One region of the Cohnella herbarum genome, then DNA from elsewhere that is predicted to be linked to it. Evidence: riboswitches for the same ligand, from Rfam matches in the RefSeq annotation. Region 1 holds a riboswitch; each other region holds the start of a gene.
What was found. A riboswitch is a leader RNA that binds a small molecule or an ion and turns the genes downstream of it on or off. The one in region 1 is predicted to bind cyclic di-AMP.
Positions count from the first base shown of each region.

Region 2: linked by a shared signal. The riboswitch ahead of HH215_RS07970 (KamA family radical SAM protein) and the one ahead of HH215_RS31825 (C40 family peptidase) in region 1 are both predicted to bind cyclic di-AMP.
Region 3: linked by a shared signal. The riboswitch ahead of HH215_RS23305 (resuscitation-promoting factor) and the one ahead of HH215_RS31825 (C40 family peptidase) in region 1 are both predicted to bind cyclic di-AMP.

Region 1 is NZ_CP051680.1:7,568,228-7,576,174, reverse strand. It holds gene HH215_RS31835 (ABC transporter permease) at 1-490, opposite strand, end outside; gene HH215_RS31830 (discoidin domain-containing protein) at 637-3,051, opposite strand; gene HH215_RS31825 (C40 family peptidase) at 3,312-3,818, opposite strand; cyclic di-AMP (ydaO/yuaA leader) riboswitch at 3,822-3,957, opposite strand; gene HH215_RS31820 (helix-turn-helix domain-containing protein) at 4,088-4,978, opposite strand; gene HH215_RS31815 (hypothetical protein) at 5,141-5,668, opposite strand; tRNA gene HH215_RS31810 (tRNA-Leu) at 5,832-5,917, opposite strand; tRNA gene HH215_RS31805 (tRNA-Lys) at 5,969-6,044, opposite strand; tRNA gene HH215_RS31800 (tRNA-Glu) at 6,048-6,122, opposite strand; gene HH215_RS31795 (hypothetical protein) at 6,909-7,094, shown strand; tRNA gene HH215_RS31790 (tRNA-Ser) at 7,162-7,252, opposite strand; tRNA gene HH215_RS31785 (tRNA-Asn) at 7,254-7,329, opposite strand; gene HH215_RS31780 (TetR/AcrR family transcriptional regulator) at 7,615-7,947, shown strand, end outside.
Region 2 is NZ_CP051680.1:1,805,772-1,813,718, forward strand. It holds gene HH215_RS07950 (VanW family protein) at 1-749, opposite strand, end outside; gene HH215_RS07955 (hypothetical protein) at 907-2,073, shown strand; gene HH215_RS07960 (PQQ-binding-like beta-propeller repeat protein) at 2,113-3,603, opposite strand; gene HH215_RS07965 (DUF6199 family natural product biosynthesis protein) at 3,792-4,022, opposite strand; gene HH215_RS07970 (KamA family radical SAM protein) at 4,135-5,319, opposite strand; cyclic di-AMP (ydaO/yuaA leader) riboswitch at 5,513-5,652, opposite strand; gene HH215_RS07975 (AI-2E family transporter) at 5,774-6,937, shown strand; gene HH215_RS07980 (methyl-accepting chemotaxis protein) at 7,038-7,947, opposite strand, start outside.
Region 3 is NZ_CP051680.1:5,463,170-5,471,116, forward strand. It holds gene HH215_RS23295 (HD domain-containing protein) at 1-905, shown strand, start outside; gene HH215_RS23300 (TatD family hydrolase) at 1,035-1,808, shown strand; cyclic di-AMP (ydaO/yuaA leader) riboswitch at 1,987-2,209, shown strand; gene HH215_RS23305 (resuscitation-promoting factor) at 2,486-3,643, shown strand; gene rnmV (ribonuclease M5) at 3,827-4,378, shown strand; gene rsmA (16S rRNA (adenine(1518)-N(6)/adenine(1519)-N(6))-dimethyltransferase RsmA) at 4,586-5,461, shown strand; gene yabG (sporulation peptidase YabG) at 5,621-6,499, shown strand; gene veg (biofilm formation stimulator Veg) at 6,649-6,924, shown strand; gene HH215_RS23330 (small, acid-soluble spore protein, alpha/beta type) at 7,047-7,226, shown strand; gene ispE (4-(cytidine 5'-diphospho)-2-C-methyl-D-erythritol kinase) at 7,844-7,947, shown strand, end outside.

The DNA.
Region 1 (7,947 bases):
GATTGATCAATCCGACCTGAGGAGAGAGAAGCATGTAGCCGAAACCGCCGACGATGACCCAGGAAAGAAAGTGCGGAATGTACACGACCGTCTGAATGAAGCGCCGCATGGCCATGTTGCGAAGTTCGTTGAGTAGAATTGCCAGCATGATCGGCGCGGGGAAAGCGAACAGCAGTTGGAGGAAGCTGATGGCCAGCGTGTTCCACAGCAGCCTGCGGAAGTGGGCGAACGCGAAAAACTGCTCGAACCATTTGAATCCCACCCACTCGCTGCGCCAGAACCCTTCATATATGTTGTAGTCCTGGAAAGCGATGACGCTACCGAGAAGCGGAACGTACCGGAATACGAGAAAATACAACACGCCGGGTACGAGCAACAAGTAAAAGGGGGCATTCCTTTTCCAATAGGAAGCTCTTCGTCGCCGCTCGGAAGCAGGATTCAGCGCTTTTCTTACGGAGGATGGCCGAATGCCGGTAGCAGATGAACCCATTCCCGTCTCTCCTTTTTCTTACCGAATAATTCCATTATAGATGCAGCGCTTTCATAGCTACAATGAGGGGATGAACCGAAATACATGGAAATCGTCCTTAAAAAGGAGGAGGCGCTTTCGCGGGAAAAGCGCCTTCTCCTGCTACACTATTTCACCGGTCCGAACGTATACACGGCGATCTCCGACACGTTGGCGGAGTTGGTCGTTTTCTGGAAGCGTAAATACCGAGTCTGAACGTTCTCCACGATATGCTCGTTCCAGGTCTGGTACGTCGCGCAGGGGTCGGTGAACAGAGGCGTCCACGTGCCGCCCGGGCTACCGGCATAAACGGTAAAATTACCCTGGTTCTGATAATCGCGGAGGTAGATTCGATCGATATCGTAGACTTGGCCAAGATCGATATACGCGAACGCGGGAGTACGACCGGCTTGGTAGCCCGGATCCCAGTAGGTAACCGGCGCTCCCCCGGTTCCGCCCCGGGGATCTCCGACAAGCGATTGTTCGTCTGCCAACAGGTTCGCGTTGCCGTAACCGGATTCGTTCGTCACTGTGGATGAGGTAAGATCCAGCCACGAGCTAGGCGACTTCGTCGTCGCCGAGACCGCGTTCGATAGCGACGACTTATTCTCGCTCTCGTCCGCGGCTTTCATGGCGAAATAATACGTTGTCGTCTGGGACAACTGCTTGACCAGCATCGTCTGGGTGGTGCCCGCGGCAGTAGGTATCGGTTCGGAACCCAAACGGGTAGCGGCTGCCCAGTCGCCTTCTCCGGTAATCGGAGATTCGCTGTAGCGTATATCGTAATATTTCGCGTCGCCCGTGTTGCCGTCGTCTCCGGGCACCGTCCAAGACAGCCGAAGCGACGTGCTCTGGATGGAGGCTACCGCCAGATCGGAGATGGCCGAAGGCGGTATCACGTCTCCGGAAGCACCGCCGTCGGGAAGAAGGCCCAATCCCTGGTGGGGCGAACTCGAAGCCAGCCGCAAGTCGTCCGTCATCCAAGGCACCGCCGTCCAATACGAGGCGTTACCGGGCGCATTGGCTTCCGTTGCGACATGGGTCTGGATACTTTGATACATTTTCCCCTCATGAACGACGTAATCGCCGGCATTATAGGTGATCGCGATCTCGTTCGGCGGCGTTAAATTATATAAGGCATTATAAGCGGTAGATTTATAGGTCCATCTCTCCAACAAGGAGTAATCGAAGTCGGAAGAGAAGGTCGGATCCCTGAATTCTACGTCGGTGACGTCGGCGTTCGCGTTGCCTGAAGCGTGATAGTTGTTCAGATCTCCGTTAGCTGCGTTCAACGGGCCGATGAATGTCCGGGTTCCCTCGTACACGTTGTCGTTGATGGAGATCGGATTTGACGGCGCGAGAGCGTTGATCAACTTATTCGTATCCGTCTCCGTCAGCTTCACTTCATTAGCCTGGAACTGGATTCCGCTAATGAAGTTATTCTCGAGCCGTAAACCGGAAGTCGTATTCTGCTGGGGAGTTGGATTATTAAGATAGGAGAAAAAGCTTCTGCTATGAGAGAAGTAGTTATCGTGAACGTAGACTTCTCCTTGGGCGGGAATTTCGCTTCCGGGCGATGCCGTCCTAGCAAGGAAATGCACGTTGAACAGGTCGCCGCCGCTTCCGATCACGATATTATGATGGATGTCGATATCGCCATCCCTGGCCGTTAGTTGGAACGCTCCGTCCTGCCAGATTTGGAAAGGATCCTTCCAGTCGAGGGCGCTGAACAGGATAACGTTGTGATGGATTTCCGCCCCGTCGCCTAAATGACTAAGCTGCAGCCCTTCCGTGCCGGAACGGACGATCCGGTTATTATAGAATTGGAGATTCGTAAACTTGTGCTGCGCGTTCGAGTCCTTGCTCGTATTGCCGATATACGCGCCTTCCGATTCGTTATCGTGAATGTACAGATCATGGATTTTAACGTCATCCATATTAGCAAGCGGCTGATTATCGGACTTAATCAAGAGTCCGGCAAATCCGGCATGCCCGACCTCTACATACGAGAGCTCGAAGCCGGTTGCGCTGTCGACCTTGAGGGCGCTATCCCTCGTGTGAGTCACTTCGATCCCATATCTGCCCTCCGAGTCCCCGTATCCTCCGTTCTTATGTCCAACGTAACTCGGATGCCCCGTCTGTTGAACCGGATCGTATTCTCCGGTCAGAACCCAATTCGATCCACCGCTAAGCCACAGCGAATAACCATGGCGTTGATTCATCGGCCTCTCCTGTTCGTTAATGAGGACCTGCCCTCCGTAATTTGTGATGACTAACGGATCACTGGCGCTTCGCTGCGGCAAATTCCGGATCGTGATATACCTGTATTTACCGGCTGGAATATAGAGCCGATCCAAAGTGCTCCATGCGACATCAGGGTACTTGGTCTGTACGTTCTCAATGGAAACCTCCGTCTGTCCTTGAATGGGTAATACGAAGACGTTCAGCGGTTCATCCGCCGATACCGTTGCTCCGCCGGCCGGGAAGATTGCAACGAATAGCAATGCTAAGGCAAGCAATTGAACGAAAGGCTTTTTTCTCATAATCCTTCCTCCTCGAATTTGGTTTTCGCTTGCTTTCCTTCCTCGTTCTTCTCCTTCCCCTTTTAAGGTAGCTTGCTATATCAGCGTAAATATTTCCCTTTCTCAATCCAATTAGGTGATGTTACGAAATACATCGCGATAGAACTATCTTTTTCTCGAGTTGTCGCCAATAATTTAAAAACCAAAAAAACCACCCAATCCCCTTCTGCTGGGGATTGGGTGGTTGGGTGATTATTGTTTTATCACTTCGCTCGCGCAGCCTACTCTTCCAACACTTGAGAATCATCTTCGCTCTCGTGACCCTCATTGATCATATCCGCGTAGTTCTCGCCGGAGACGACTCTTCTAGCCGTTACATATCTCTTAGCGTAGTATTTATCCGACAACTTACTAATCCGCACGCCTTTGCTGCTCGACGAGTGGGCGAATTGTCCGTCGCCTACATATATTCCCGCATGAGAAACCCCTTTGCCGCTCGTGTTGAAAAATACGAGGTCCCCAAGACGAAGATCGTCTTTCTCGACTTTCTCTCCGATTTTGGATTGGGAACTAGACGTTCTAGGCAGCTTCGTCTCATATTGATTAAAAATGTACAAAATAAATCCCGAGCAATCGAATCCGCTAGTCGTCGTTCCCCCCCATTTGTAAGGAGTTCCTACGACTTCATCTATTGCTTTGTTCAAATCGTTCTGCGATGCGAAAACGCTTCCCCCGCTAAAAGCAATAACCAAGACGAAGCTAAACAACGATAAGACAAACTTCTTCAATGTTGCTACTCTCCTTCGGTGCCTACGAGGTTAGCTTAAGGGTTCGGTTGAAGGTTCCCTATAATCCCTTGACAGCAGGATTAATTCACCCAACTTGGTTCTCCCGTTTCTCCAATCGAGAATTCGGCATAAATAGATATTAAATTACATTATGTAATATAAATTCAAAAAAAATGCGGTAAATCCTGCTTCCCAAAGATTAGAATCCTCTCATACGTTACGGATCCAATTACACCGTAAATGCGAGGACGAATAGAGGACCGGATCGCTTATCTGTCAGGCGTGTCCCGATACAAAGTCGCGACGAATTGGCTCAAGTTCATCCCCGTCTTCCGCTTGAACATTTTCCCGAACGCGTGAATATCCGAATACCCCACTTCCGATGCGATCTCGCTAAACGACATCCCCGATTGGAGAGCCAGACCCTTCGCCTTCTCCAGCCGTATCCATACCAAATATTGAAGCGGCGACATGCCGAAGGCTTGCTTAAACTGAGTAATAACGTAATTACGGCTCCAACCGGTCAGTCGCTCTAATTCTTCATGTCGGAAACCGCTTCTCAGGCGACTGTCGATGTAGTTGCGGATGAGCACGAGCTTGGCGCTTCCTGAAGACTCTTTGACCGCCGAAGCAGCCTCGTTGGAGCGGCGCGCCTCGGATAAAGCGAGCAATATTCCCATGAGCAGCTGCTGACATCTCACCTTAGCCAACGTTCCCGGCTGACGATAATAATGAACGAGCTCCGATAGGCGATTTTCCAGCGAGTGATCCGAATAATTCCCCATGTCGTGGGGAGTCTCCGCTTCCGATCTGCCGAACGCGAGTAGATCCTGCAACGGAAATTCCGCGCTCCCGAAATGAAAAACAATCGAAACGCACACATACGGCTTCCCCGGAACGGTATTCACGTAATGCGCCTCTCCCGGGCCTTGGAACAGCAAATCCCCCTTGGACGTATGATACCGGATTCCGCCAATGACGTACTCCGCATAACCTTCCACCACGTATTGAAGCTGATATTGCTTTAAGACCCTCGGTTTCAGCGACCACTCCTCCGGCGCGTGGAACATGTGGGCTAAAGTAATGTACGGCGGAAAATAAAACTCCTGCAAGTCCTCCAGCGTCTCGGAAGGATCGAGGTAATGCAGTTTCTTCGTCATAACCCCGCGCCGCCCCTCTAGGTTGACTCTTACTTCTACCTTTCTTTTCGACAATGAGGACGATTCTTCCTTTTCCATCTACTCCTAAAAACCTAACCTATTGAAGCAAAAAACGATCCTTCCCCGGTGCAATCCCGAGAAAAGATCGTTGCGTGCGCTTATTTAGAATATGGCGTTTTCCAAGTGTACATAGACGAGTTCCCCATCCGTCTCGATCCAACCGTTATCCAGTTGAACCGTTTGAGGCTCGTTCCCGTTCGTAATCGCCGTTAGCCGATCCTCTGCCCAGCTATTACCGGAGAACACGGTCAAGACTCGGTTAACCGCGTGTACGGCTTCTGCATTGCCGCCCGGGTACGTTACATCGAGCACAAGCCGGTTGCCTTGAATCCCGACGACTCCCTCGACTCCGTTCGAATTGGTGAACCCGATGCCATTTTCGCGGAACGACAGCTTATAGTCCAATTCTCCGAATAAGGAAACGATATCTTTGGTTGATGCCGCGACGCGTTCGTTCACTCCGTCCAAAGAGTCCACTTGCCGGCCTGCCCAATCTCTCATTTCGCCGAGCGCCGTTTCCAATTCGCTTCGCGCTTCTTCCACCGTCGGGGCCGCATTGCCGCATGCCGCAAGGAGAAGCAGAAGAAGCAATGCTAGAATAGTCGTCTTTATTTTACTTTTCGCCATCACTCACCCGTCCACCTCTCGTCGTTTTTCTCTACAATACGTATGGAGAGGAAGTTGGTAGCAATATCTAATATCCGCCCAAGCAAGAACCCCTCGTTATTTTCCGATACCGAAAAAGAACAATAAAAAAATCCCCGGGCAACCAGGGATTCGAACTTATTAAGTATGGTGCGGTCGAGAGGACTCGAACCTCCACGAGATTGCTCCCGCCAGCCCCTCAAGCTGGTGCGTCTGCCATTCCGCCACGACCGCATACTATTGAATTGTCGCCCGATTCGGCTTACGCCTTACGGAGCAAATAAATGGTGAGCCATGAAGGACTCGAACCTTCGACACCCTGATTAAAAGTCAGGTGCTCTACCAACTGAGCTAATGGCTCGCATGGTGACCCCTAGGGGATTCGAACCCCTGTTACCTCCGTGAAAGGGAGGTGTCTTAACCGCTTGACCAAGGGGCCATTTCCGGTCTGCGATTTCGTAATTTCGCGTTACCCGTTTCAGACGACAAATATGATTATATCCGAATCGGATGGCGAGTGCAAGCATTTTTTCGGCATTTTTTTCGGACAAGTTTTGAGACGAGTTATTCTTCAGATATTGGGCACAATCGGTGTGGATTCGGTCACCCATAATTCGATGCGATATTGAAAATGAACAGTGTCGAAGGCTTGCAGAAATAACGTTAAGCCATCATCTTATGGCTGCCTTATCCTCGCGTCACACAGCGCATAACACCCTGGCATCACCTTATTGTTAGCCCAGTCATCGAATTTTACACTCTTCTGCCGGAATAACGTTACTGCATCACCCTATTCCCTCCGTACTCTCATGTACCTATCAAATAACACCTTCGTATCGCCTTAATCGCAAATCCGTGTCCCCACTCTCTCTTACAACCTAGTCGAACATTTATCGCCGCTTCGCGCCGTGCGCAGCTCCCAGCTCAGCGATGTCGTCTTAACACCTCTCAAACTGTCGCAATATTTCTCCTTTGTCATTAGAAGTCGAAGTTGTTGTGTTTGTGTATCGATAGCGGAATTCCGATCCGTTATATGCATTGTAGGGTCCGTTTTTTCATGTGTTAGCGGAAGGCTTTTCCGTTATTATTCGAAAATGCATTATATTGTTGTACCTCCTGAGAGAATAACGGAAATTCGTTCCGTTAAACAATACATCGCGCTAGAAAGAGAGTGTCATAGTGGAAGAGAATTCCGTTATTGATGACGGATAAAGGGTGATGTTGGTTGGCGGTTGGCGGTTGGCGGTTGGCGGTTGGCGGTTGGCGGTTGGCGGTTGGCGGTTGGCGGTTGGCGGTTGGCGGTTGGCGGTTGGCGGTTGGCGGTTGGCGGTTGGCGGTTGGCGGTTGGCGGTTGGCGGTTGGCGGTTGGCGGTTGGCGGTTGGCGGTTGGCGGTTGGCGGTTGGCGATTAAAATCAAAAAGAGCCCTCCGGCATTAAGCCGTGGACTCTTTCAAGTCGTCTTATTGAATGAACATGGGTGGCGGGGAGAGAGGGATTCGAACCCTCGCACGCATGACACGTCTACTCCCTTAGCAGAGGAGCCCCTTATAGCCACTTGGGTATCTCCCCATGGCTCCCCGAACAGGACTCGAACCTGTGACAACTCGATTAACAGTCGAGTGCTCTACCAACTGAGCTATCAGGGAAAATTGTTTTTCAAAAGCGACAAGTAATAATTTATCATGGTTCGCAAATGAAGTCAAGCATTTGAAAATGGTTTTTTTCGTTTTTTTCGAATAACCATTTTCGCCTGACTTATCTGCAATAATTTGGTTGAAAACCATTGACTTCACCCTTTTCCGTATGTTATTTATTGATTAATAAATCAAATCACGCAAACAACACAACACATCCGTCGTCGGTTGCAGAGAACCGGAATTCAGCGGTACTTGAAGACCTGCGAGTCCATAATGAAAGGAGAAGAAACTAAGATGAGTCCTAAAGAGGAAGTCGCAGCAAGCCGGAAAGATCAGATCATGAACAGCGCGGCAGCCTTATTCGCCTCTCAGGGCTACTACAAAACAACGACGGCTCACGTAGCCGAAGACGTTGGCGTAACGCAGCCTTACGTATTTCATTTCTTCAAATCGAAGGAGCAGCTCTACCTCGCCGTATTGGAACGGGCTTACGAAAGAATGGTGAACGCCTTCTCGGTCGTGCAAGCGCCGCCTGAGCACCTAAGCGATCAGATGGGTCAAGCGTTCCACCTCTTGCTGGAAACCCACAGAAACGAGATGTTGCTGCTGATGCAATGCTTCACGACT
Region 2 (7,947 bases), 2.6 Mb from region 1:
GGATAGCTGTAATTATTCTGAAAGGAGAAATCAGGGCCGTACCAACTCACCGTTGCATCGCGTCCGGGCGGGACGTATGGAACCCTTCTGCTATGCGAATAGCGTTGAACGATCTGCATCCCCGCGCGATCCGCAGCATTGAACAGCGTCGAGGAAATTTGACAGATCCCGCCTCCGATCCCTTCCGCGACTTCGCCTCTAACGATTACTTTAGCGCGTTGGTAACCTTTGCTCGCGGAACGTTCCCCGACGACTTTATTAAACGAGAAGGTTTCCCCTGGAAACACGTAATGATTGTTGATGGCTTTGGCGGCGAGTTTGATATTGTGCGAACGATTTTTGTTGTTTGAATTAAAATAAGTCGTATAGACGCCGATCTGTTTCTCCCGAATGGAAGTCAGAAGTTCGGTATCTACCTTAGGATGCAGCTTTCGTAACGGTGCTTCAATCCGTAAAGATTTGCCTTCGACGATATAGCCGTACACCCGATCCATGAAGGCAAAACGATTCAATTCGCTTCCCGCTTGTTCGGGTACGATCCTTCCCCCGTCGTCGAGACCGGCGTTGACAGGAGCGCGATATACGCGTTTGCTGACATCGTCAATAAGCTTGTCAAGCTTGTTTTCGTTCACTACGGGCAGCCCTAAATAAGGAAGCGTGTAATCCGATCGCTTAATGCTGGCAACGGTTTGATCATGATCGACCACGATTGCGCTATCCGGAAGAGCTGTTTGACCTACGAGCATCATCACTCCTAAGAGCCAATGAAATCCCAATTCTTAGTCCCCCAATACGACATCGATTCCTAAGCTTGATTTGGCACATGCCTTCCTACTATCCCCCACACCCTTACATAATTATTTGACGCGATGCGGAAAATAAAAAAAAGGAATCGGAGGGAAATCAATGTCCTATTTTACTCGTGGGAAGTTTGCTTTTATTGCAATTGCGATCTGCTTATTACTTCCGATGCAGGCATATCGATCGTCAGCTTTAGCTGCCGCTAATCCCCCTGCCCCTGCCTCCGAATTGACGATGACCGTTCGTTCCAGTTCCAATGCCTTGATGTACAGCAAGCTGGATATCGTTAATGCGAAAATAATCAAAAGCATAATAAAAGCCAAAAAAGAAGCCACCGAGGAGGCTTCCTTGTTCGCGGATATCGAAGTTCAATTCACGAACGGTCATCAGACGACTCACTATCGTTTGGATCGTTCCGGCCGATTGTGGGAAACCGCGAGCTCGCAGTTGCTTGTTCTTCCCTCCGAGGTGACGAGTTCGCTATTGCATTACGGCGAGATTGTGCGTCAATCCCATTACGGCAAATTAATGAGCTGGGAGGAAGCAGAACGAATCGTCGGCCGCAAGAGCATCTTCTCTATAACGGAATTGGAATCGGGACTTACTTTTCGCGTACAGCGACGGGCGGGAAGCAGCCATGCGGACGTCCAGCCGATATCGAAAGAAGATTCGAAAATCATGAAGCAAATATACGATGGAAAATGGAGCTGGAAGCGCAAAGCGGTCCTTGTTCAAACCGGACGAATACGGATTGCGGCCTCGATGAACGGTATGCCTCACGGCGGAGACGGCATCCCCGATAACGGCTTCTCGGGCCACTTCTGCGTCCACTTCCAAGACAGTACTTCGCACAAATCCAAAACTCCCGATCCCGCGCATCAATTGATGGTGCATAAGGCTGCGGGCGAGCTTAAGCGGTACGTCGAATCGGCTGCCCCGGATCTGTTGGCGGAAAGCTTCGTGGAAGCGATGTACCAGAAGGATAAGGACATGCTAACCCTTATTGCACAAGACGTGGAAAGCGATCGATTGTCGTATTTCATCGCAAAGATAGATACCCTCGAGTCCATTCGCATTGATCTACCGACCGGCAAAAAACGCATAACCCCGAAATTCTCCGAAACCGACTTAGTCGCGGAAATGAAACTCCCGATCAAATTCCACGTCAAAGGTCATTCGGATCGCGCAACTACCTATACGTTTCAATTCAAACGGGAAACTCCGCAGCAGCCATGGCGCATTGTTGACGTAATCGCTAAATCCAAGAAATAAGCTTTTTTAGACTAATCTCCGTGTGAACCCGTGCGTTGCTTACTCCAGCTTGATTCCGTATATTTTGCCCCCGCGAGAAGCAACGACGGCATAATCGTTGAAGACGGCAGGCGATGACTCGATGTTCGTACCGATACTTAATTTTCCGACGACTTTGCCGTTGCTGGCTGAGATGACGGAAATATTGCCGATGGAATCCGCTTGAATCAGATACGCTTTCCCCGATTTATCGTATACGTCCACCGGTGAAGACCAGGCGTAATTCGCCATCGGCAGCTTCCATTTCTCTAACCCCGTAGCCTTGTCCAAAGCCACCATTAATCCTCCGCTGAACGTCCCGTACCGGGCGATCGTGAAGATCACGAGGTTGGAAATTTCCTTTTTCCCCAATACGGGCGTCGCCAGTAATCCGCCGTTAATCGGATGATCGCCGAGCACCGAGAAACTCGCGTATTTGCTCTGCCAGACCGTCTCTCCCGTTAAACCGTTGATCTTCCTGAGGTAGGAATTTCCTTTCCTTCCTTGCTTGTCCACTTCGGTACCGGTATAGAGATAAGGAATGCCCTTCTCCGTTTCAAGCACGATCGTAGCATCGGTGTCATCGATGGGAGGAAGCGACCATTCCGATTCGTAAGTATTTAAGTTCAGCGCTTGCACGCTGCCGCCATTATCCGCGAAATATGCCAGGTTATCGTGAATGGCGATCGAATTTTCGATACCTTGATGATTATTGCCTGAAATCTTGTATCTGTATTTATTGATTATCGGATCGATGGATATTTTCTTTTTCGCCGGATCGAAAACGGTATTCAGCTTCAGATGGTAGACCAGTCCGTTCTCGCCGCCGACGATAAGTGTATCGTCCAGCCGATTGAACATCGCCGAGCTATCGAACGCTCCCCATGTGCGGTAGGCGAACGGGTCTTTGCCGTTTACGCGCAGCAATCTCTTCTGATCGGTTAAGCTGAACAGATTAAATCCGATCGTGCCGTTCTCGGGAATGCCCTCCCCGACATAGAGGAGCGGGTAACCTCTTGCGTCCACCGACACGCTGCCTTTGATCGGATTGCCGATCTTGATTGGACTGCGCGTCTCCTCGCCGGTCTTCAACTCCATGAAATAGACATACCCGTCGAGAGACGCGTAGATCACTTCGGTAAAATCAGGTTGCGAGAGAAACTTCTCTTTGACGTTCATCGTGCGCAATACTTCCGGAGTCCATTTCACGATGGCCGGCTGACCCGTCCAACCCGCTCCGCCTCCCCAAGAGCTCGACTTGGTTTTTTTCTCCCAGACGATCTTCGGGCTAAATCGCTTCATCTCCGTCGTGCCGAAGGAAGGAGCGCTTCTCTCCTTATTCCCTCGAAAGGTCAAAATCCCCTCGACTTCGGTATAAACGGCGGGAAACGCTTGCGAGATTGTAGGCTTCTTATTCCATTGCGAGGAGTAACGACTTTCGGCTTGCGCGATTCCCTGGTACATACAAACGATTAATAGTGCTAGGATGAAAGTCTTTTTTCCTCGGGACATCTCTATTTATTCCTCCAAAACCTAGGATAAATAGAGTGTACCTACTAGACTCCGAGAAGCATGTCAAACGGTCGGCGAGTATTAAGGGAATATTTGTCATAATGAGCGACTTGATCCGGGATTTCGTCTAGTCTTAAACGAATACGGATCTTACTACAACAAAAATACTAGAAACTGCGTTATAACAACTAGCGCAGTAAATGCGGCAGCAACAAAATCGATAAGCCAATAAGCGCAAACACCCCTGAAATGATCCTTTGAAAAACAAAATAGGCCCTTGGCGGTTCTCTTAAAGCTTTCCAGCTTTGAGCTAACTTCCAGAAGTAATAAGGATTTATCGTTGCAAACAATGCAATTCCGGTCCATAAACACATGAATATGAAAAAAATCCAAGAAAAAGCATTCACTTCCGGCGGCACTCCCATTTCCCCCCCCCATTAACATGTTTGTAGATAATACGTACGTACCCGGATAGATAAGACCGTCCCGAAAGCCTTAACTTGGCTAACGAAACGGTCTGTCTATTCGTACCTATTTAACCATAATCATTTTATTAGCCCTAAGCTGAGGATGTTCCGGCATCTCATTCACCGAGACGACCGCATCCGTCTTCTTGTTAGGCTTGCTCCAGTATTGCTCGCTGCCGGGCAGATCGTCGAACCACGCGGCATCGTCCGGGCAATCCAAGATCATGAAGCGACCGTAATGCCCGTCGCGGGATTGGTGGTATTTCAAATAAGCTTTTCCGTTCTCGATGGCCAGAATTTCGATTTTACCCGAGGTATGGCTCATCGACAGTCGCACTCTTTTCCCCAACCCGGACGTCCGGGCTTTAGCCTTCTCTACGAGATCGTATACTTCGGCAAGCGGAAGCACGAAGTCTACGTTACCCGCGACTGGACGGTTAATGAAGAAATAATAAGGAGTTACTCCCGCCCACGACAATCTATCCAGAAGCTCGCCAAGCACTTGCGCGTCATCGTTGATTCCTTTCAGAATCGGGGTCTGGTTCACGACGATCGCGCCTGCATCATGTAAAGCTTGAAACCCGCGAACGGCTTCGGGCGTAATCTCTCTTGGATGGTTAATATGGGCCATGACGTAGATTCTCTTGTTCGCGCTGGAGAACTCGCGTATAGCTTCGAGCAATAGCTCGTCCTCATAGATACGCATAGGGTTGAACACCGGAATTTTGGAGCCTAGCCGTATAATCTGAACGTGTTCGATTTCCCTTAATCTATGCAAAATTGCGCGCAGTTTAGAGGTGGCAAGAATCAAGCTATCCCCTCCGGTCAGGAGGACGTTGCTGATCTCCGGGTGCTCCGCGATATACTGCAGTCCCGGCTCGATATCCGAGGTCGCTTCCTTGACGTCGTTGCGGAACAACCGTTTGCGGAAACAATATCGGCAATACGCCCCGCACACTTCGGAGACGATGAGCAGCGCGGTCGAACTGTACTTATGTTGACAGCCCTTCACAACGTAGTTAGTGTCTTCATCCGAGGCATCCCATCTTCCGTACTCCAGCAGTTCCCCTTCATTGGGAATGACGAGCTTGCGGATGGGGTCGTCCGGATCGTTCCAATCGATCAGTTTCAAATAGTACTCATTCACGCGAAAGACGAATTTATCGGTGATCGATTTTAATTGCTCACGTTGTTGCTCGGGGATGTGAGTGATTTTTCCGATATCGGTAATATACTTGGGTTGCGGCATTGCATATTCCTCCTCAAGGTATATTCGGTCGAATTCGAGAACGAATCCATTCCAAGCCCCTGCTATCCCCCCTTCGTTTCAAAATAAATAGACCCGATGCCAGAAGACCATCCCTTCTGCATACCGGGCCTAAAGAAAACAAAAAAGACCCTTGTTCGGGTCAAAAGAATGAGCAGTTTATCTGCGCACGACAATCCGACCCATCCAAAGCTGACGAGGTTAGCTGACGGACTCGGGATAGATGGTTCCCTACATTCGCGTAGAATGATTCGCCCCAGAAAACTGGTTCCCCCGCTCTCCGGCCTAATGCCGGAAACTAAGCTTAGGGTTACTATAGAGGATTCTCCAAGAGATGTCAATACGTGGTAAACCTCGGGAATATCCGATCCAAGCCAAGTTGTTCTTAGGGTCTAAAGTCGATTAAAATAAGAAGTATTAGAGGAGGAAGGCACATATGCAACCTGCGCGGAAATGGTCTGATCGCATCAAATGGATGCTGATGAACCAAAAAGTAATCCTGTTCCTTGTCGTCGTACTGTTAATCAGCCTGAATATACTCGTACTCGACAAAATCTCGTACGTATTTCATCCGTTTATCGTCATCTTCGAGACGGTCTTCCTTCCTTTTCTTCTGACCGGAGTCGCTTATTACTTGCTTAACCCGATCGTGGATTACCTCGAGCTTCGTAAAATTAAACGAGTGTATTCCATTATCGTCTTGTACCTTGTCATTATTACCATCCTAACGCTCGTCGTCATGAAGGTCGTTCCGTTGCTAAGCGAGCAAATCACGAGCTTGATCGTACAGTTCCCGAATTATAGCCAGGACGCGAAGCTGAAGTTCGAGGAATTGATCGGGAACGAATACTTCAACGAATTGCAGGATACGCTCGGCATCGATTCCAGCAAGCTGGTGAACGATTTCTCGGGTCGCGCCTCCGAGGTGTTGAACAATGCATGGTCCGGGATCGGGAATCTTGTCGGCCGCATTACGGAAACTGTGCTTGCCATCATCACCGTGCCGTTCATACTGTTCTATCTATTGAAGGACCGCAAGAAACTGTCTCCATTCGTGCTCAGCTTTCTGCCGACTTCCTTACGTCAGCGTTCGTTCGGCGTTATGCTCGAGATGAACCAACAGATCAGCTCTTACATACGCGGACAGATCGTCGTTAGCTTGTGCATCGGCGTTCTGCTCTACATCGGTTATCTGATTATCGGCTTGGACTATTCGCTCGTTCTTGCGGTCATTGCCGCTTGCACGAGTATCGTCCCTTATTTAGGACCGGTCATCGCCATTACCCCAGCCCTGATCGTGGCGATGATGACTTCGCCGTTCATGTTGTTGAAAATGGTCATCGTCTGGACGATCGTCCAGCTTATCGAAGGAAAATTCATCTCTCCGCAAATTATGGGAAAGACGATGCACGTTCATCCGATCACCATCATATTCGTAATCATCGCCGCTGGGAATTTGTTCGGTATCATCGGCATTATTCTCGCGGTTCCCGGTTATGCGATCATTAAGGTCATCGCCACTCACTTGTTCCGATGGTTCAAGGCGCGGACTGGGCTATATGAACCGCCCGAAGTCGAGGAGCCGAAAGCTTCCGAGTGAACGGAATAAAAAGGGCATCTCGCTAGCCAGGCTAATGGCTTGCGAGATGCCCTTTTTTTAAGTAAGGGTAACGACGGATAATGTTCGGTAACGCTCGGCATCAATGCTTCGCTGGCGACGTTGGATCCTTAGCGCTTTCCCCGTCTACCTTAAAGTGGCCGACCGCCGCTTTCAGCGAATCCGACACCTCCAGAAGCTGCTGCGACGTTTGGGCGAACTCATTCAATACGGCGGTCTGTTCCTGCACCATAGCCGACATCTGCTCGGTGAAAGCAGATGTTTCCTCCGTCACGCGGCTGATCTCTTCGGCCGAACGGACAACGCTGCCGCTGCCCGCCGCGATCTGGCCTATGGAAGAAGCCGCTTCGATCACTTGGGAAGTCAGATCGTCGACATTATCGACGATCTGCCTGATGTTCGACTCCGCTTCGCGAATGGCCGACGTTCCTTCATAGACGGTTTTAGAGCTGTCGGCGATCAGCTCGACGATCGTCTCGACGTCCTGGTTCATCCGCTTGAGCGTCGATTCGATGCTGCCGGCGGATTGCGCCGTTTGATCGGCCAGCTTGCGGATTTCGGCGGCGACGACCCCGAATCCCCGCCCGTATTCGCCCGCGCGCGCCGCTTCGATCGTCGCGTTGAGCGAGAGCAGATTGGTCTTCGTGGAAATATCGCTCATATACCCGACGATGCCGAGAATTTGGCTCGACTGCTCCGACAGTTGGGTAACGCTTTGCTGGATATTCGTGAACGCCCGGTCGATCTTCGCGACTTCTTCTTGCGTCTTGTCCAAATTGCGACTGCCGCTGTCCGCGGCCGCCTGCGTCGTCTTGGCCAGTTCCGCCGCCTGCCGCGTCCCCTTGGCGACCAAATCCAGGCCGCCCAGGTTCTCCTGCATGATCGCGGATATTTCCTCCGTCTGTGCGACCTGATTTTCTGCCCCGACCGCAACCCTGCGAACGGCTTCGCTCACTTGGCCGTTAATCTCGACCGTGCCCGCTGAGCCTTCG
Region 3 (7,947 bases), 2.1 Mb from region 1:
CCGGCGTGAACCGGGTTCTGCGCGAGGTGGATCCGCAATTTCCCGCTAAGGTAGCTTCCGTCATTCGTAAGAAGTACGAGAAACCGATCGTCGTTAGCTTAGTATCCAGCCAACTCGATGCGGATCGAATGGATTATTTGCTGCGGGATGCATTTTTTACGGGAGTGAACTACGGAACGTTCGACTTGGATCGGATTCTTCGGGTGTTGCGTCCTTATAAAGGAAAGATCGTGGTGAAAGAAAGCGGAATGCACGCGGTCGAAGACTACTTGATGTCCCGATACCAGATGTACTGGCAAGTTTATTTTCACCCGGTGACGCGGAGTTCGGAAATTGTGCTGAGGCAAATCTTCCGCAGAGCCGGCGAGCTTCATAAAGAGGAATACGAATTCGCGTTCATGCTTCCGCCGATTCGGGAGCTACTGGAAGGTACGATCACGCTGCGCCAATATTTGAAGTTGGACGAAGCATTGGTGCAGACGACGTTCGGCCAGTGGACGGAGGAGAAGGACGAGCTCTTGTCGGATCTGTGCCGACGGTTCTTGAATCGTCAGTTGTATAAGTACGCGCCGCTGGAGCAAGAGGACAAGCTATGGCTCGAGGAAGTTCGACAAGAATGGGAGCGGATCGGTCTTCATCCGGACTATCATATGGAAGTCGATACTCCGATGGATTCGCCGTACGACGTCTATAAACCGGGCGCATTGCCCGACGGCAAAGAAAAGCCTCCGATTCTTCTGCTCGACGAGCAAGAGCAATTAACGGAGATCTCGGTAAAGTCGGATATTATTCAGTCAATTGCCGGTCTTCATCGCGGGAAATACTACATTTACTTTCCCTTGGAGAAGGTGCTCCCGCACGCTCATAAGTTAAGTCCGGAGACGCGCAAAAAACTGTCTATATAATAGAAGGAACTTCGTGATCAAAAGCCGATTTTTTGAATTACATCTTCAAATGAACGTTCAAAAAGTCAGGTTTTCAGCACCGAGAAGGTTGGATGAAGCTACATTTATAGAAGGGGGACAAATTCCGACATGCTTATCGACACCCATGCCCACCTAGATTCTCCCAAGTTCGACAACGATCGCGAAGAGGTCATCGCCCGCGCCCTTGAGGCAGGGATAGATACGATCGTGAACATCGGTTTTAATCGGGAAACGATTCCCACGACTATGGCGTTAGCCGAGAAATATCCCTTTATCTACGCGGTCGTAGGGTGGCATCCGACAGATGCTATAGATATGAAGTTGGAGGAGGATTTGGCCTGGATCGAACGGCTGTGCAGCCACCCAAAAGTCGTGGCCATCGGCGAGATCGGGCTTGATTACTATTGGGATACGTCCCCGAAAGAAATCCAACATACCGTATTCCGGGAGCAAATTCGGTTGGCTAAACGTCTGAACAAACCGATCGTCATCCACAATCGCGATGCTCACGAAGATATCGTTAGATTACTTAAAGAAGAGAAAGCGGAAGAAGTCGGCGGAATTATGCACTGCTTCTCCGGAAGCTGGGAAACGGCCCGAAAATGCCTCGATATGAACTTCTATATTTCATTCGGAGGTCCGGTTACTTTTAAGAACGCGAGAGTGCCGAAAGAGGTGTTGGAACGTGTTCCGCTCGATCGATTATTGCTCGAAACGGATGCTCCTTATTTAGCTCCGCACCCTCACCGAGGGAAGCGGAACGAGTCGGCTTACGTTCGTCTCGTCGCGGAGACCGCGGCGGAGATTAAAGGGATTTCAGTGGATGAGATGGCACATATTACCAGTGAAAATGGGCGCCGCTGTTTGGGCATAACGAGATAAACGGAAGATTTGGAAGAAAAACGGCTCGGTTTGAAGAAAAAACTGGCTTTTGCTTGGGATAATCGAATAGATCCGGTCGTTTTTCCGTGAAAACGAGCAAATTCGTCCGTTGCATCATCTTTACACCTTTGGCGACTAGAGGTTATTATCATCAACAGAAGTTCGAATATGACATTCCTTTTCCAGTGCGCTTAATCTCCCGAACGGGAGAGTGGGGGACCCAACGCAACGGCGTTTAGGCAATTAAACGTCCGCAGCGGTCCGAGCAATCTTGGGGTGAATTTTGCAAGTGGCAGAGACGCGACTCTATCTGAGTAACTCGTCATGCCAAGGAGCAAATAGGGCAACTCTCTTTCGCCCGAACCCGACAGCTAACCCCGCAAGCGTGATAGAGAGAGGTCAACCTCGTGCCGCGACAATTCTTTTAACTCTTCTACATGCGGAAGCCACGAACAGGTCCTCTGTCTCGATGGCTTTTTGTGTTGAAAAAAAGAATTGTAAAAGCTTGTACCAAGCTTTGGAGCGTGCATTACTGGATAAGGCGGCGCTTTAACAAACGTCCGGAATTTCGCAGTAACGGACGGATCGGCGAGCGTCGATAACCATTTTGGATTAGTCGCGTCAGACAAGTATCATGCATCACAGTCGACGGCGGGGCTATGAAGGAGGAGCGAGATATGGGCGTTATTCCTACTGAGGAAACCCATGTTCCACGACCGACCGGCAAGCTTTTCGCACTGCGATGGAAGCATGAGCATTTGCGCGCAGCCCTACTAGGCGCAATTCTCGTTTTTGCCATCACCATCATGTTCATGTCGTTGTTGCAGAAAGCAGCCACTAAGAACATTACGTTCATCGACAACGGAATATCTAAAATGTTCGAAACCCAGTCTCCTAACGTACTCGGTTTTATCGAAGAACAGGGTATTCACGTTGGCCCGCATGATCGCCTTTCCCTATCGCTTACCGATTCTCTTGAAGAGGGCGGCCAGCTCGTTATCGATCGGGCTGTAGGAGTGACGGTCAGAGCGGACGGAAATCAGAAAGTTACCTACACGACCGAAGATACGGTTGGGGGAGTCATAAGTTCGTTAGCGATTAAACTGTCCGACGAGGACCGGATTACGCCGGCCCTGGGCAGTCCCTTGAAAGAGGGGATGACCGTATCGGTAGTTAGGGTTCGTAAAGAAGTCGTAGAGACCAAGTACCCAATCGACTTTAAGGTCGTACAGAAAAAGAACGAAGAGCTGGAAGAAGGCAAGCTGAAGGTTGTTAATGCGGGGAAAAAAGGGCTCGTCGTCTTCAAGACGGAGAAAGTTTACGAGGATGGTAAGCTCGTCAGTCAGGAAATGATCGAGAAAACCGTTGCCCAACCAGCCGTTCAGAAAATCGTCGCTATCGGCACGAAGAAGAAGCCCGAGGTGGCGACTCTCTCTTATAGCGGTCCGCCGACTTCCGCCGAAGCGAGAGTCGTTAAGTTAAACGGCCAAAGCGTAAAAGTTAAGCGGCTGCTTAACAATGTAACGCTGACCGCCTATTCGGCCGGATTTGCCTCTACCGGTAAATCGGAGGGCGATCACGGTTACGGAGTCACATCTTCCGGTGCCGTCGTTCGAGAAGGGCGTACGATTGCCGTCGACCCTAAGGTCATCCCTATCGGTTGGTGGGTCTATATCGAAGGCATTGGATTCAGAAGAGCCGAAGATACGGGCGGCGCGGTCAAAGGGAAGAAGATCGACGTTTATTACGAGAGCGAATCGCGAGCGAACAAGTTCGGCATGAAACGCGGATACAAGGTATACGTGATCGGTCCGGTCAAACCTTCCGCGGATTAATCGTTACGAGAATGAGTGGCCTACGCGTAACAATAGCAAGTCGTGAATCGGGAAGAAGCCGCGAGGCTTTCTCCCGATTTTTGTTTTATAGCGGTTTGCTACGAATCCGCATGATGACTTGCCGTCGCCGGGAATCTCGTATACGCTTGTAGGAATAGCTTTGTAAAGGCGGAATGAAATGTTATGATTCGAGAAATGATTGTCGTTGAAGGGAAGGACGACACGACGGCCGTCCAGAGAGCCGTAGGCGCGGACACGATCGAGACGGGCGGTTCCGCGATCGGGGAAGACGTGCTGAAGCGCATCGAGCTTGCACAGTCCCGCAGAGGGGTTATCGTTCTAACGGATCCGGATGCTCCGGGAGAACGCATTCGCAAGATCGTGACCGAAAGGGTGCCGGGCTGCAAGCATGCCTTCCTGACGAAGGACGAAGCGAGAGGCCGGCGAGGAATCGGAGTCGAGCATGCTTCCGACGAGGCGATTCGCAGAGCGCTGGAAGGCGTCCGAAGCCCTGAAGGCGATTCTGGGGAGCTTGGAGAGATCGAGTGGAGCGATCTGCTCGATACGGGGCTCATCGTGCACGCCTCGTCTGCGCGCCGCAGAGAGCGAATGGGAGAGCTGTTAGGGATCGGGTACGCGAACGGCAAGCAATTTTACAAAAGGTGTCTCATGTTCCGAATTACGCGAGTCGAGTTTCTAACCGCATTGGAACAACTGGAGCGGGAAGGGTTATAGCCGAATATGAAAAAAACGATGGATAAAAACGGGGGCGTAAAAAGTTCCGGAGGGAAGAGCGGCGGAACAAAAAGCGGCCCAAAGAATGGCGGAGCAAATAACGGCGGCAAAAAGTATGGTCCCCATACGAAGCCTTATCAATATTCTCAAAAGCCGGAGGGAGCGGAAGCTAAGTCGGGCTCGTCTGCGGCAACGTCTTCCAAGGACATGTTAAAAGAAATCGCGACATCCAGCCGTACCCGCGATATCATTCGCAAGCACGGCTTTACTTTCAAGAAGAGCCTAGGGCAGAACTTCCTGATCAACGCGGACGTGTTGGATCAGATCATTGCCGCTGCGGGCTTGGACGAGACCCGCGGAGCGCTTGAAGTTGGCCCCGGGATAGGATCACTTACGGAAAGACTCGCCAAGGCGGCGGGCAAAGTCGCGTCGGTGGAAATCGATAGGCGTCTCATCCCGATCCTGGAAGACGTTATGTCCCCCTACGCGAACGTAAACATCGTTCACAGTGATATTCTTAAGACCGATCTGCGGAAGCTCTGGGAGGAGCAATTCTCAGGCTTAGCCGGCGTGAGCGTAGTAGCGAATCTTCCGTATTACGTAACGACGCCGATCATTATGAAGTTGCTGGAAGAACGGTTGCCTCTGGAGAACATCGTCGTTATGGTGCAGAAGGAAGTCGCGGAGAGAATGGCGGCTAAGCCGGGGGGCAAAGAATTCGGAAGCCTGAGCATCGCCGTGCAATACTACTGCGAGCCCGAGCTCGTCTGCATCGTGCCCGGCAAAGCGTTTATCCCCGCCCCTAATGTGGAATCGGCGGTCATCAAGCTGAAACGACGTCAGGAGCTGGCCGTCAGCGTTCCCGATGAAGCGAAGTTTTTCCATGTCGTTCAGACCGCGTTTTCCCAGCGGCGTAAGACGCTTGCGAATAACTTGTCCTCGTTATCGGGGAAAGAACGCAAAGCAGAGCTGTCGGAAATGTTGCTGGCTAACGGCATACAACCGGAGCGCCGCGCGGAGACGTTGTCGTTGCAAGAATTCGCAACCGTATGCGAGGCGTTGACCCGAAGCGGTATGCTCTAATAAATTCGAAGGGCCGTTGCCTAGACGGTCTCTTCGAGCATTTCGGAAAGCATAAAATCGCGTGTGTTTTTGCTTGGCTGCTTTGAGATCAAAAGCCGACTCCGGACGCGCACCCGAAGCCTATTCGCTCCATAGGATAGACGAAGAGGTGATTTGCCCATGAAGCAGGGGGATCTAGTCGTTCGCAAATCCTATGGTGGGGATGTATTGTTCCGAGTTGCGGCATTCGCCGCAGATCAAGCTGTGCTCAGGGGGATGGACTACCGCTTGCTTGCCGACTCCCCTATCGAAGATCTTCAAACGGTACGCAATCCGGACGAGCTCGGAGGGACGCGCCAGGCGCGCATACAGGCGAATGAATCTCTGCGCCGAATGAACGAGGAACGGAACAAGCAAGCCGTGCGTGCGGGCTTCACGACGGCTCTAGACGATCGGCGGCAACCCTTCTTCGAGATGCCGGGCAGGGTTCTGCATCTAGACGGAGACGCCAACTATCTGAAGAAGAGCATGCAGGTGTATGGCCAATTAAGGGTTCCCGCGGAAGGCGTGCACTGTCACGAGTCGCAAATGCCGCAAATGTTGCTTCGGATGCTCCCGCAATTTCATCCGGACATTGTCGTCATTACCGGCCATGACGGGGTGCTCAAGCAGCGCGAGGATCTGCAGCAGCTCAGTAGTTACAAAAATTCGTTGAACTTCGTTCAAGCGGTCAATGTCGCGAGGGACTATGAACGCAATCGCGATTCGCTCGTCGTCGTTGCCGGCGCCTGTCAGTCCCACTTCGAAGCCCTATTACAAGCAGGGGCCAATTTCGCAAGCTCTCCGGGGCGAATTATGATTCATGCGCTGGATCCCGTCTACGTAGCCGTACGCGCCGCGTTCACTCCGTTCCGGGATACGATCAACATCACCGACGTTATCGCCCATACGATCAGCGGAAGGCAAGGCGTCGGGGGAATTGAGACCATGGGACGATATCGGATCGGAGTCCCGAATTTAAAAGAAGCGAATTCGGAACAAAATGTGAACATTGTGTGACGAAATGAATGGAATCTTTGGGAAAACCCAGGATCTACAAGGAAAATGACCGTTGACATGAAATCAGCACTGTTGATATAATATTCTGCTCATTTGACACCTCCCCTGTTTTTAGATATAATTTACAGGGAAAGAGGTGGTAGTGGATCATGGCTAAAAACGCTCTTCTAGAGATCAAACGAAGCCTGGAACCGCACGTCGGCTCCAAAATCATGCTCCGCGCCAACGGTGGACGACGCAAAACCATCGAACGCACGGGGGTATTGGAAGAAATCTACCCATCAGTTTTCATTGTTAAACTGGATCAGGAACAGCACGCGTTTAAGCGGGTTTCGTACAGTTACGCCGATATTTTGACTGAATCCGTGGAAGTTATGCTGTGCAATGACGATGGCCAGGTTCGCATCAATTATTTATCGCACTGACACGGTTAATTGTACGGGCAGCATCGCGCTTGGGAAGAAGCGCCGTGCTGTCCGTTTTGCATGTATAAGCTTCTAAATAGGCATCCTATTAAGGGTCTTAACCTTGACGAGGAGGCGACGGGATGAGTCGAAGAAGAAGCGTGATGTCCGAGCAATTGAAGACGGAACTAGCTAAGGACCTCGGGTTTTACGGGAAAGTCCAACAAGAGGGCTGGGGCGGAATTACGACCAAGGATGCTGGGAACATGGTGAAACGGGCGATTCAGATCGCGGAGCAGGCGGCATCGAAATCCCAGCAATAATTTCAGGCAATGGCGACATGCCGGGAGGCGAATTCCCGATTAAGGGGGAGTTTGTCCTCCTTTTTCGCATTTAGAGGCGCTGTTTGTTATAATATGTAAAGGTTTTTGCATGGATAAATGCATAGGAAAACGTCAATTACGGAAACGGGGAAATCTCTTTTCTTCCGACCTGAAGAACGAGCGAAATAGAGGTGCTCAGCACCCTTATTTCTCCGGAAACCCGCTCGCGGAGTGAAATAGAGGTGCCCAGCGCCCTTATTTCTCCAGAAACCCACTCGCGGATCGAAATAGCGGTGCCCAGCACCCTTATTTCTCCGGAAACCCACTCGCGGATCGAAATAGAGGTGCCCAGCGCCCTTATTTCTCCGGAAATCCGCTCGCGGTTCGAAATAGCGGTGCCCAGCGCCCTTATTTCTCCGGAAAACCGCTCGCGGAGCGAAATAGAGGTGCGTTTGTTTCAATTTCTTAAGCGATTGTCCTGTCAACGAAAAGCTTAGCCCTTTACTTAAACGATCAGAAAGGATAAAATTCAATGTCTTTGTATTCATCTGATCGCTCGATACAAACGTGTACCGCCGTCTTGAAGACGGCGAAGTCGTTTTACTTGGGAAGTGGTGATAAACTTGTCGAAGATTTACGAGAAGGCGCCTGCCAAAATAAATTTAATATTGGACGTATTGCGCAAGAGGGATGACGGCTTTCACGAAGTCGAAATGATAAT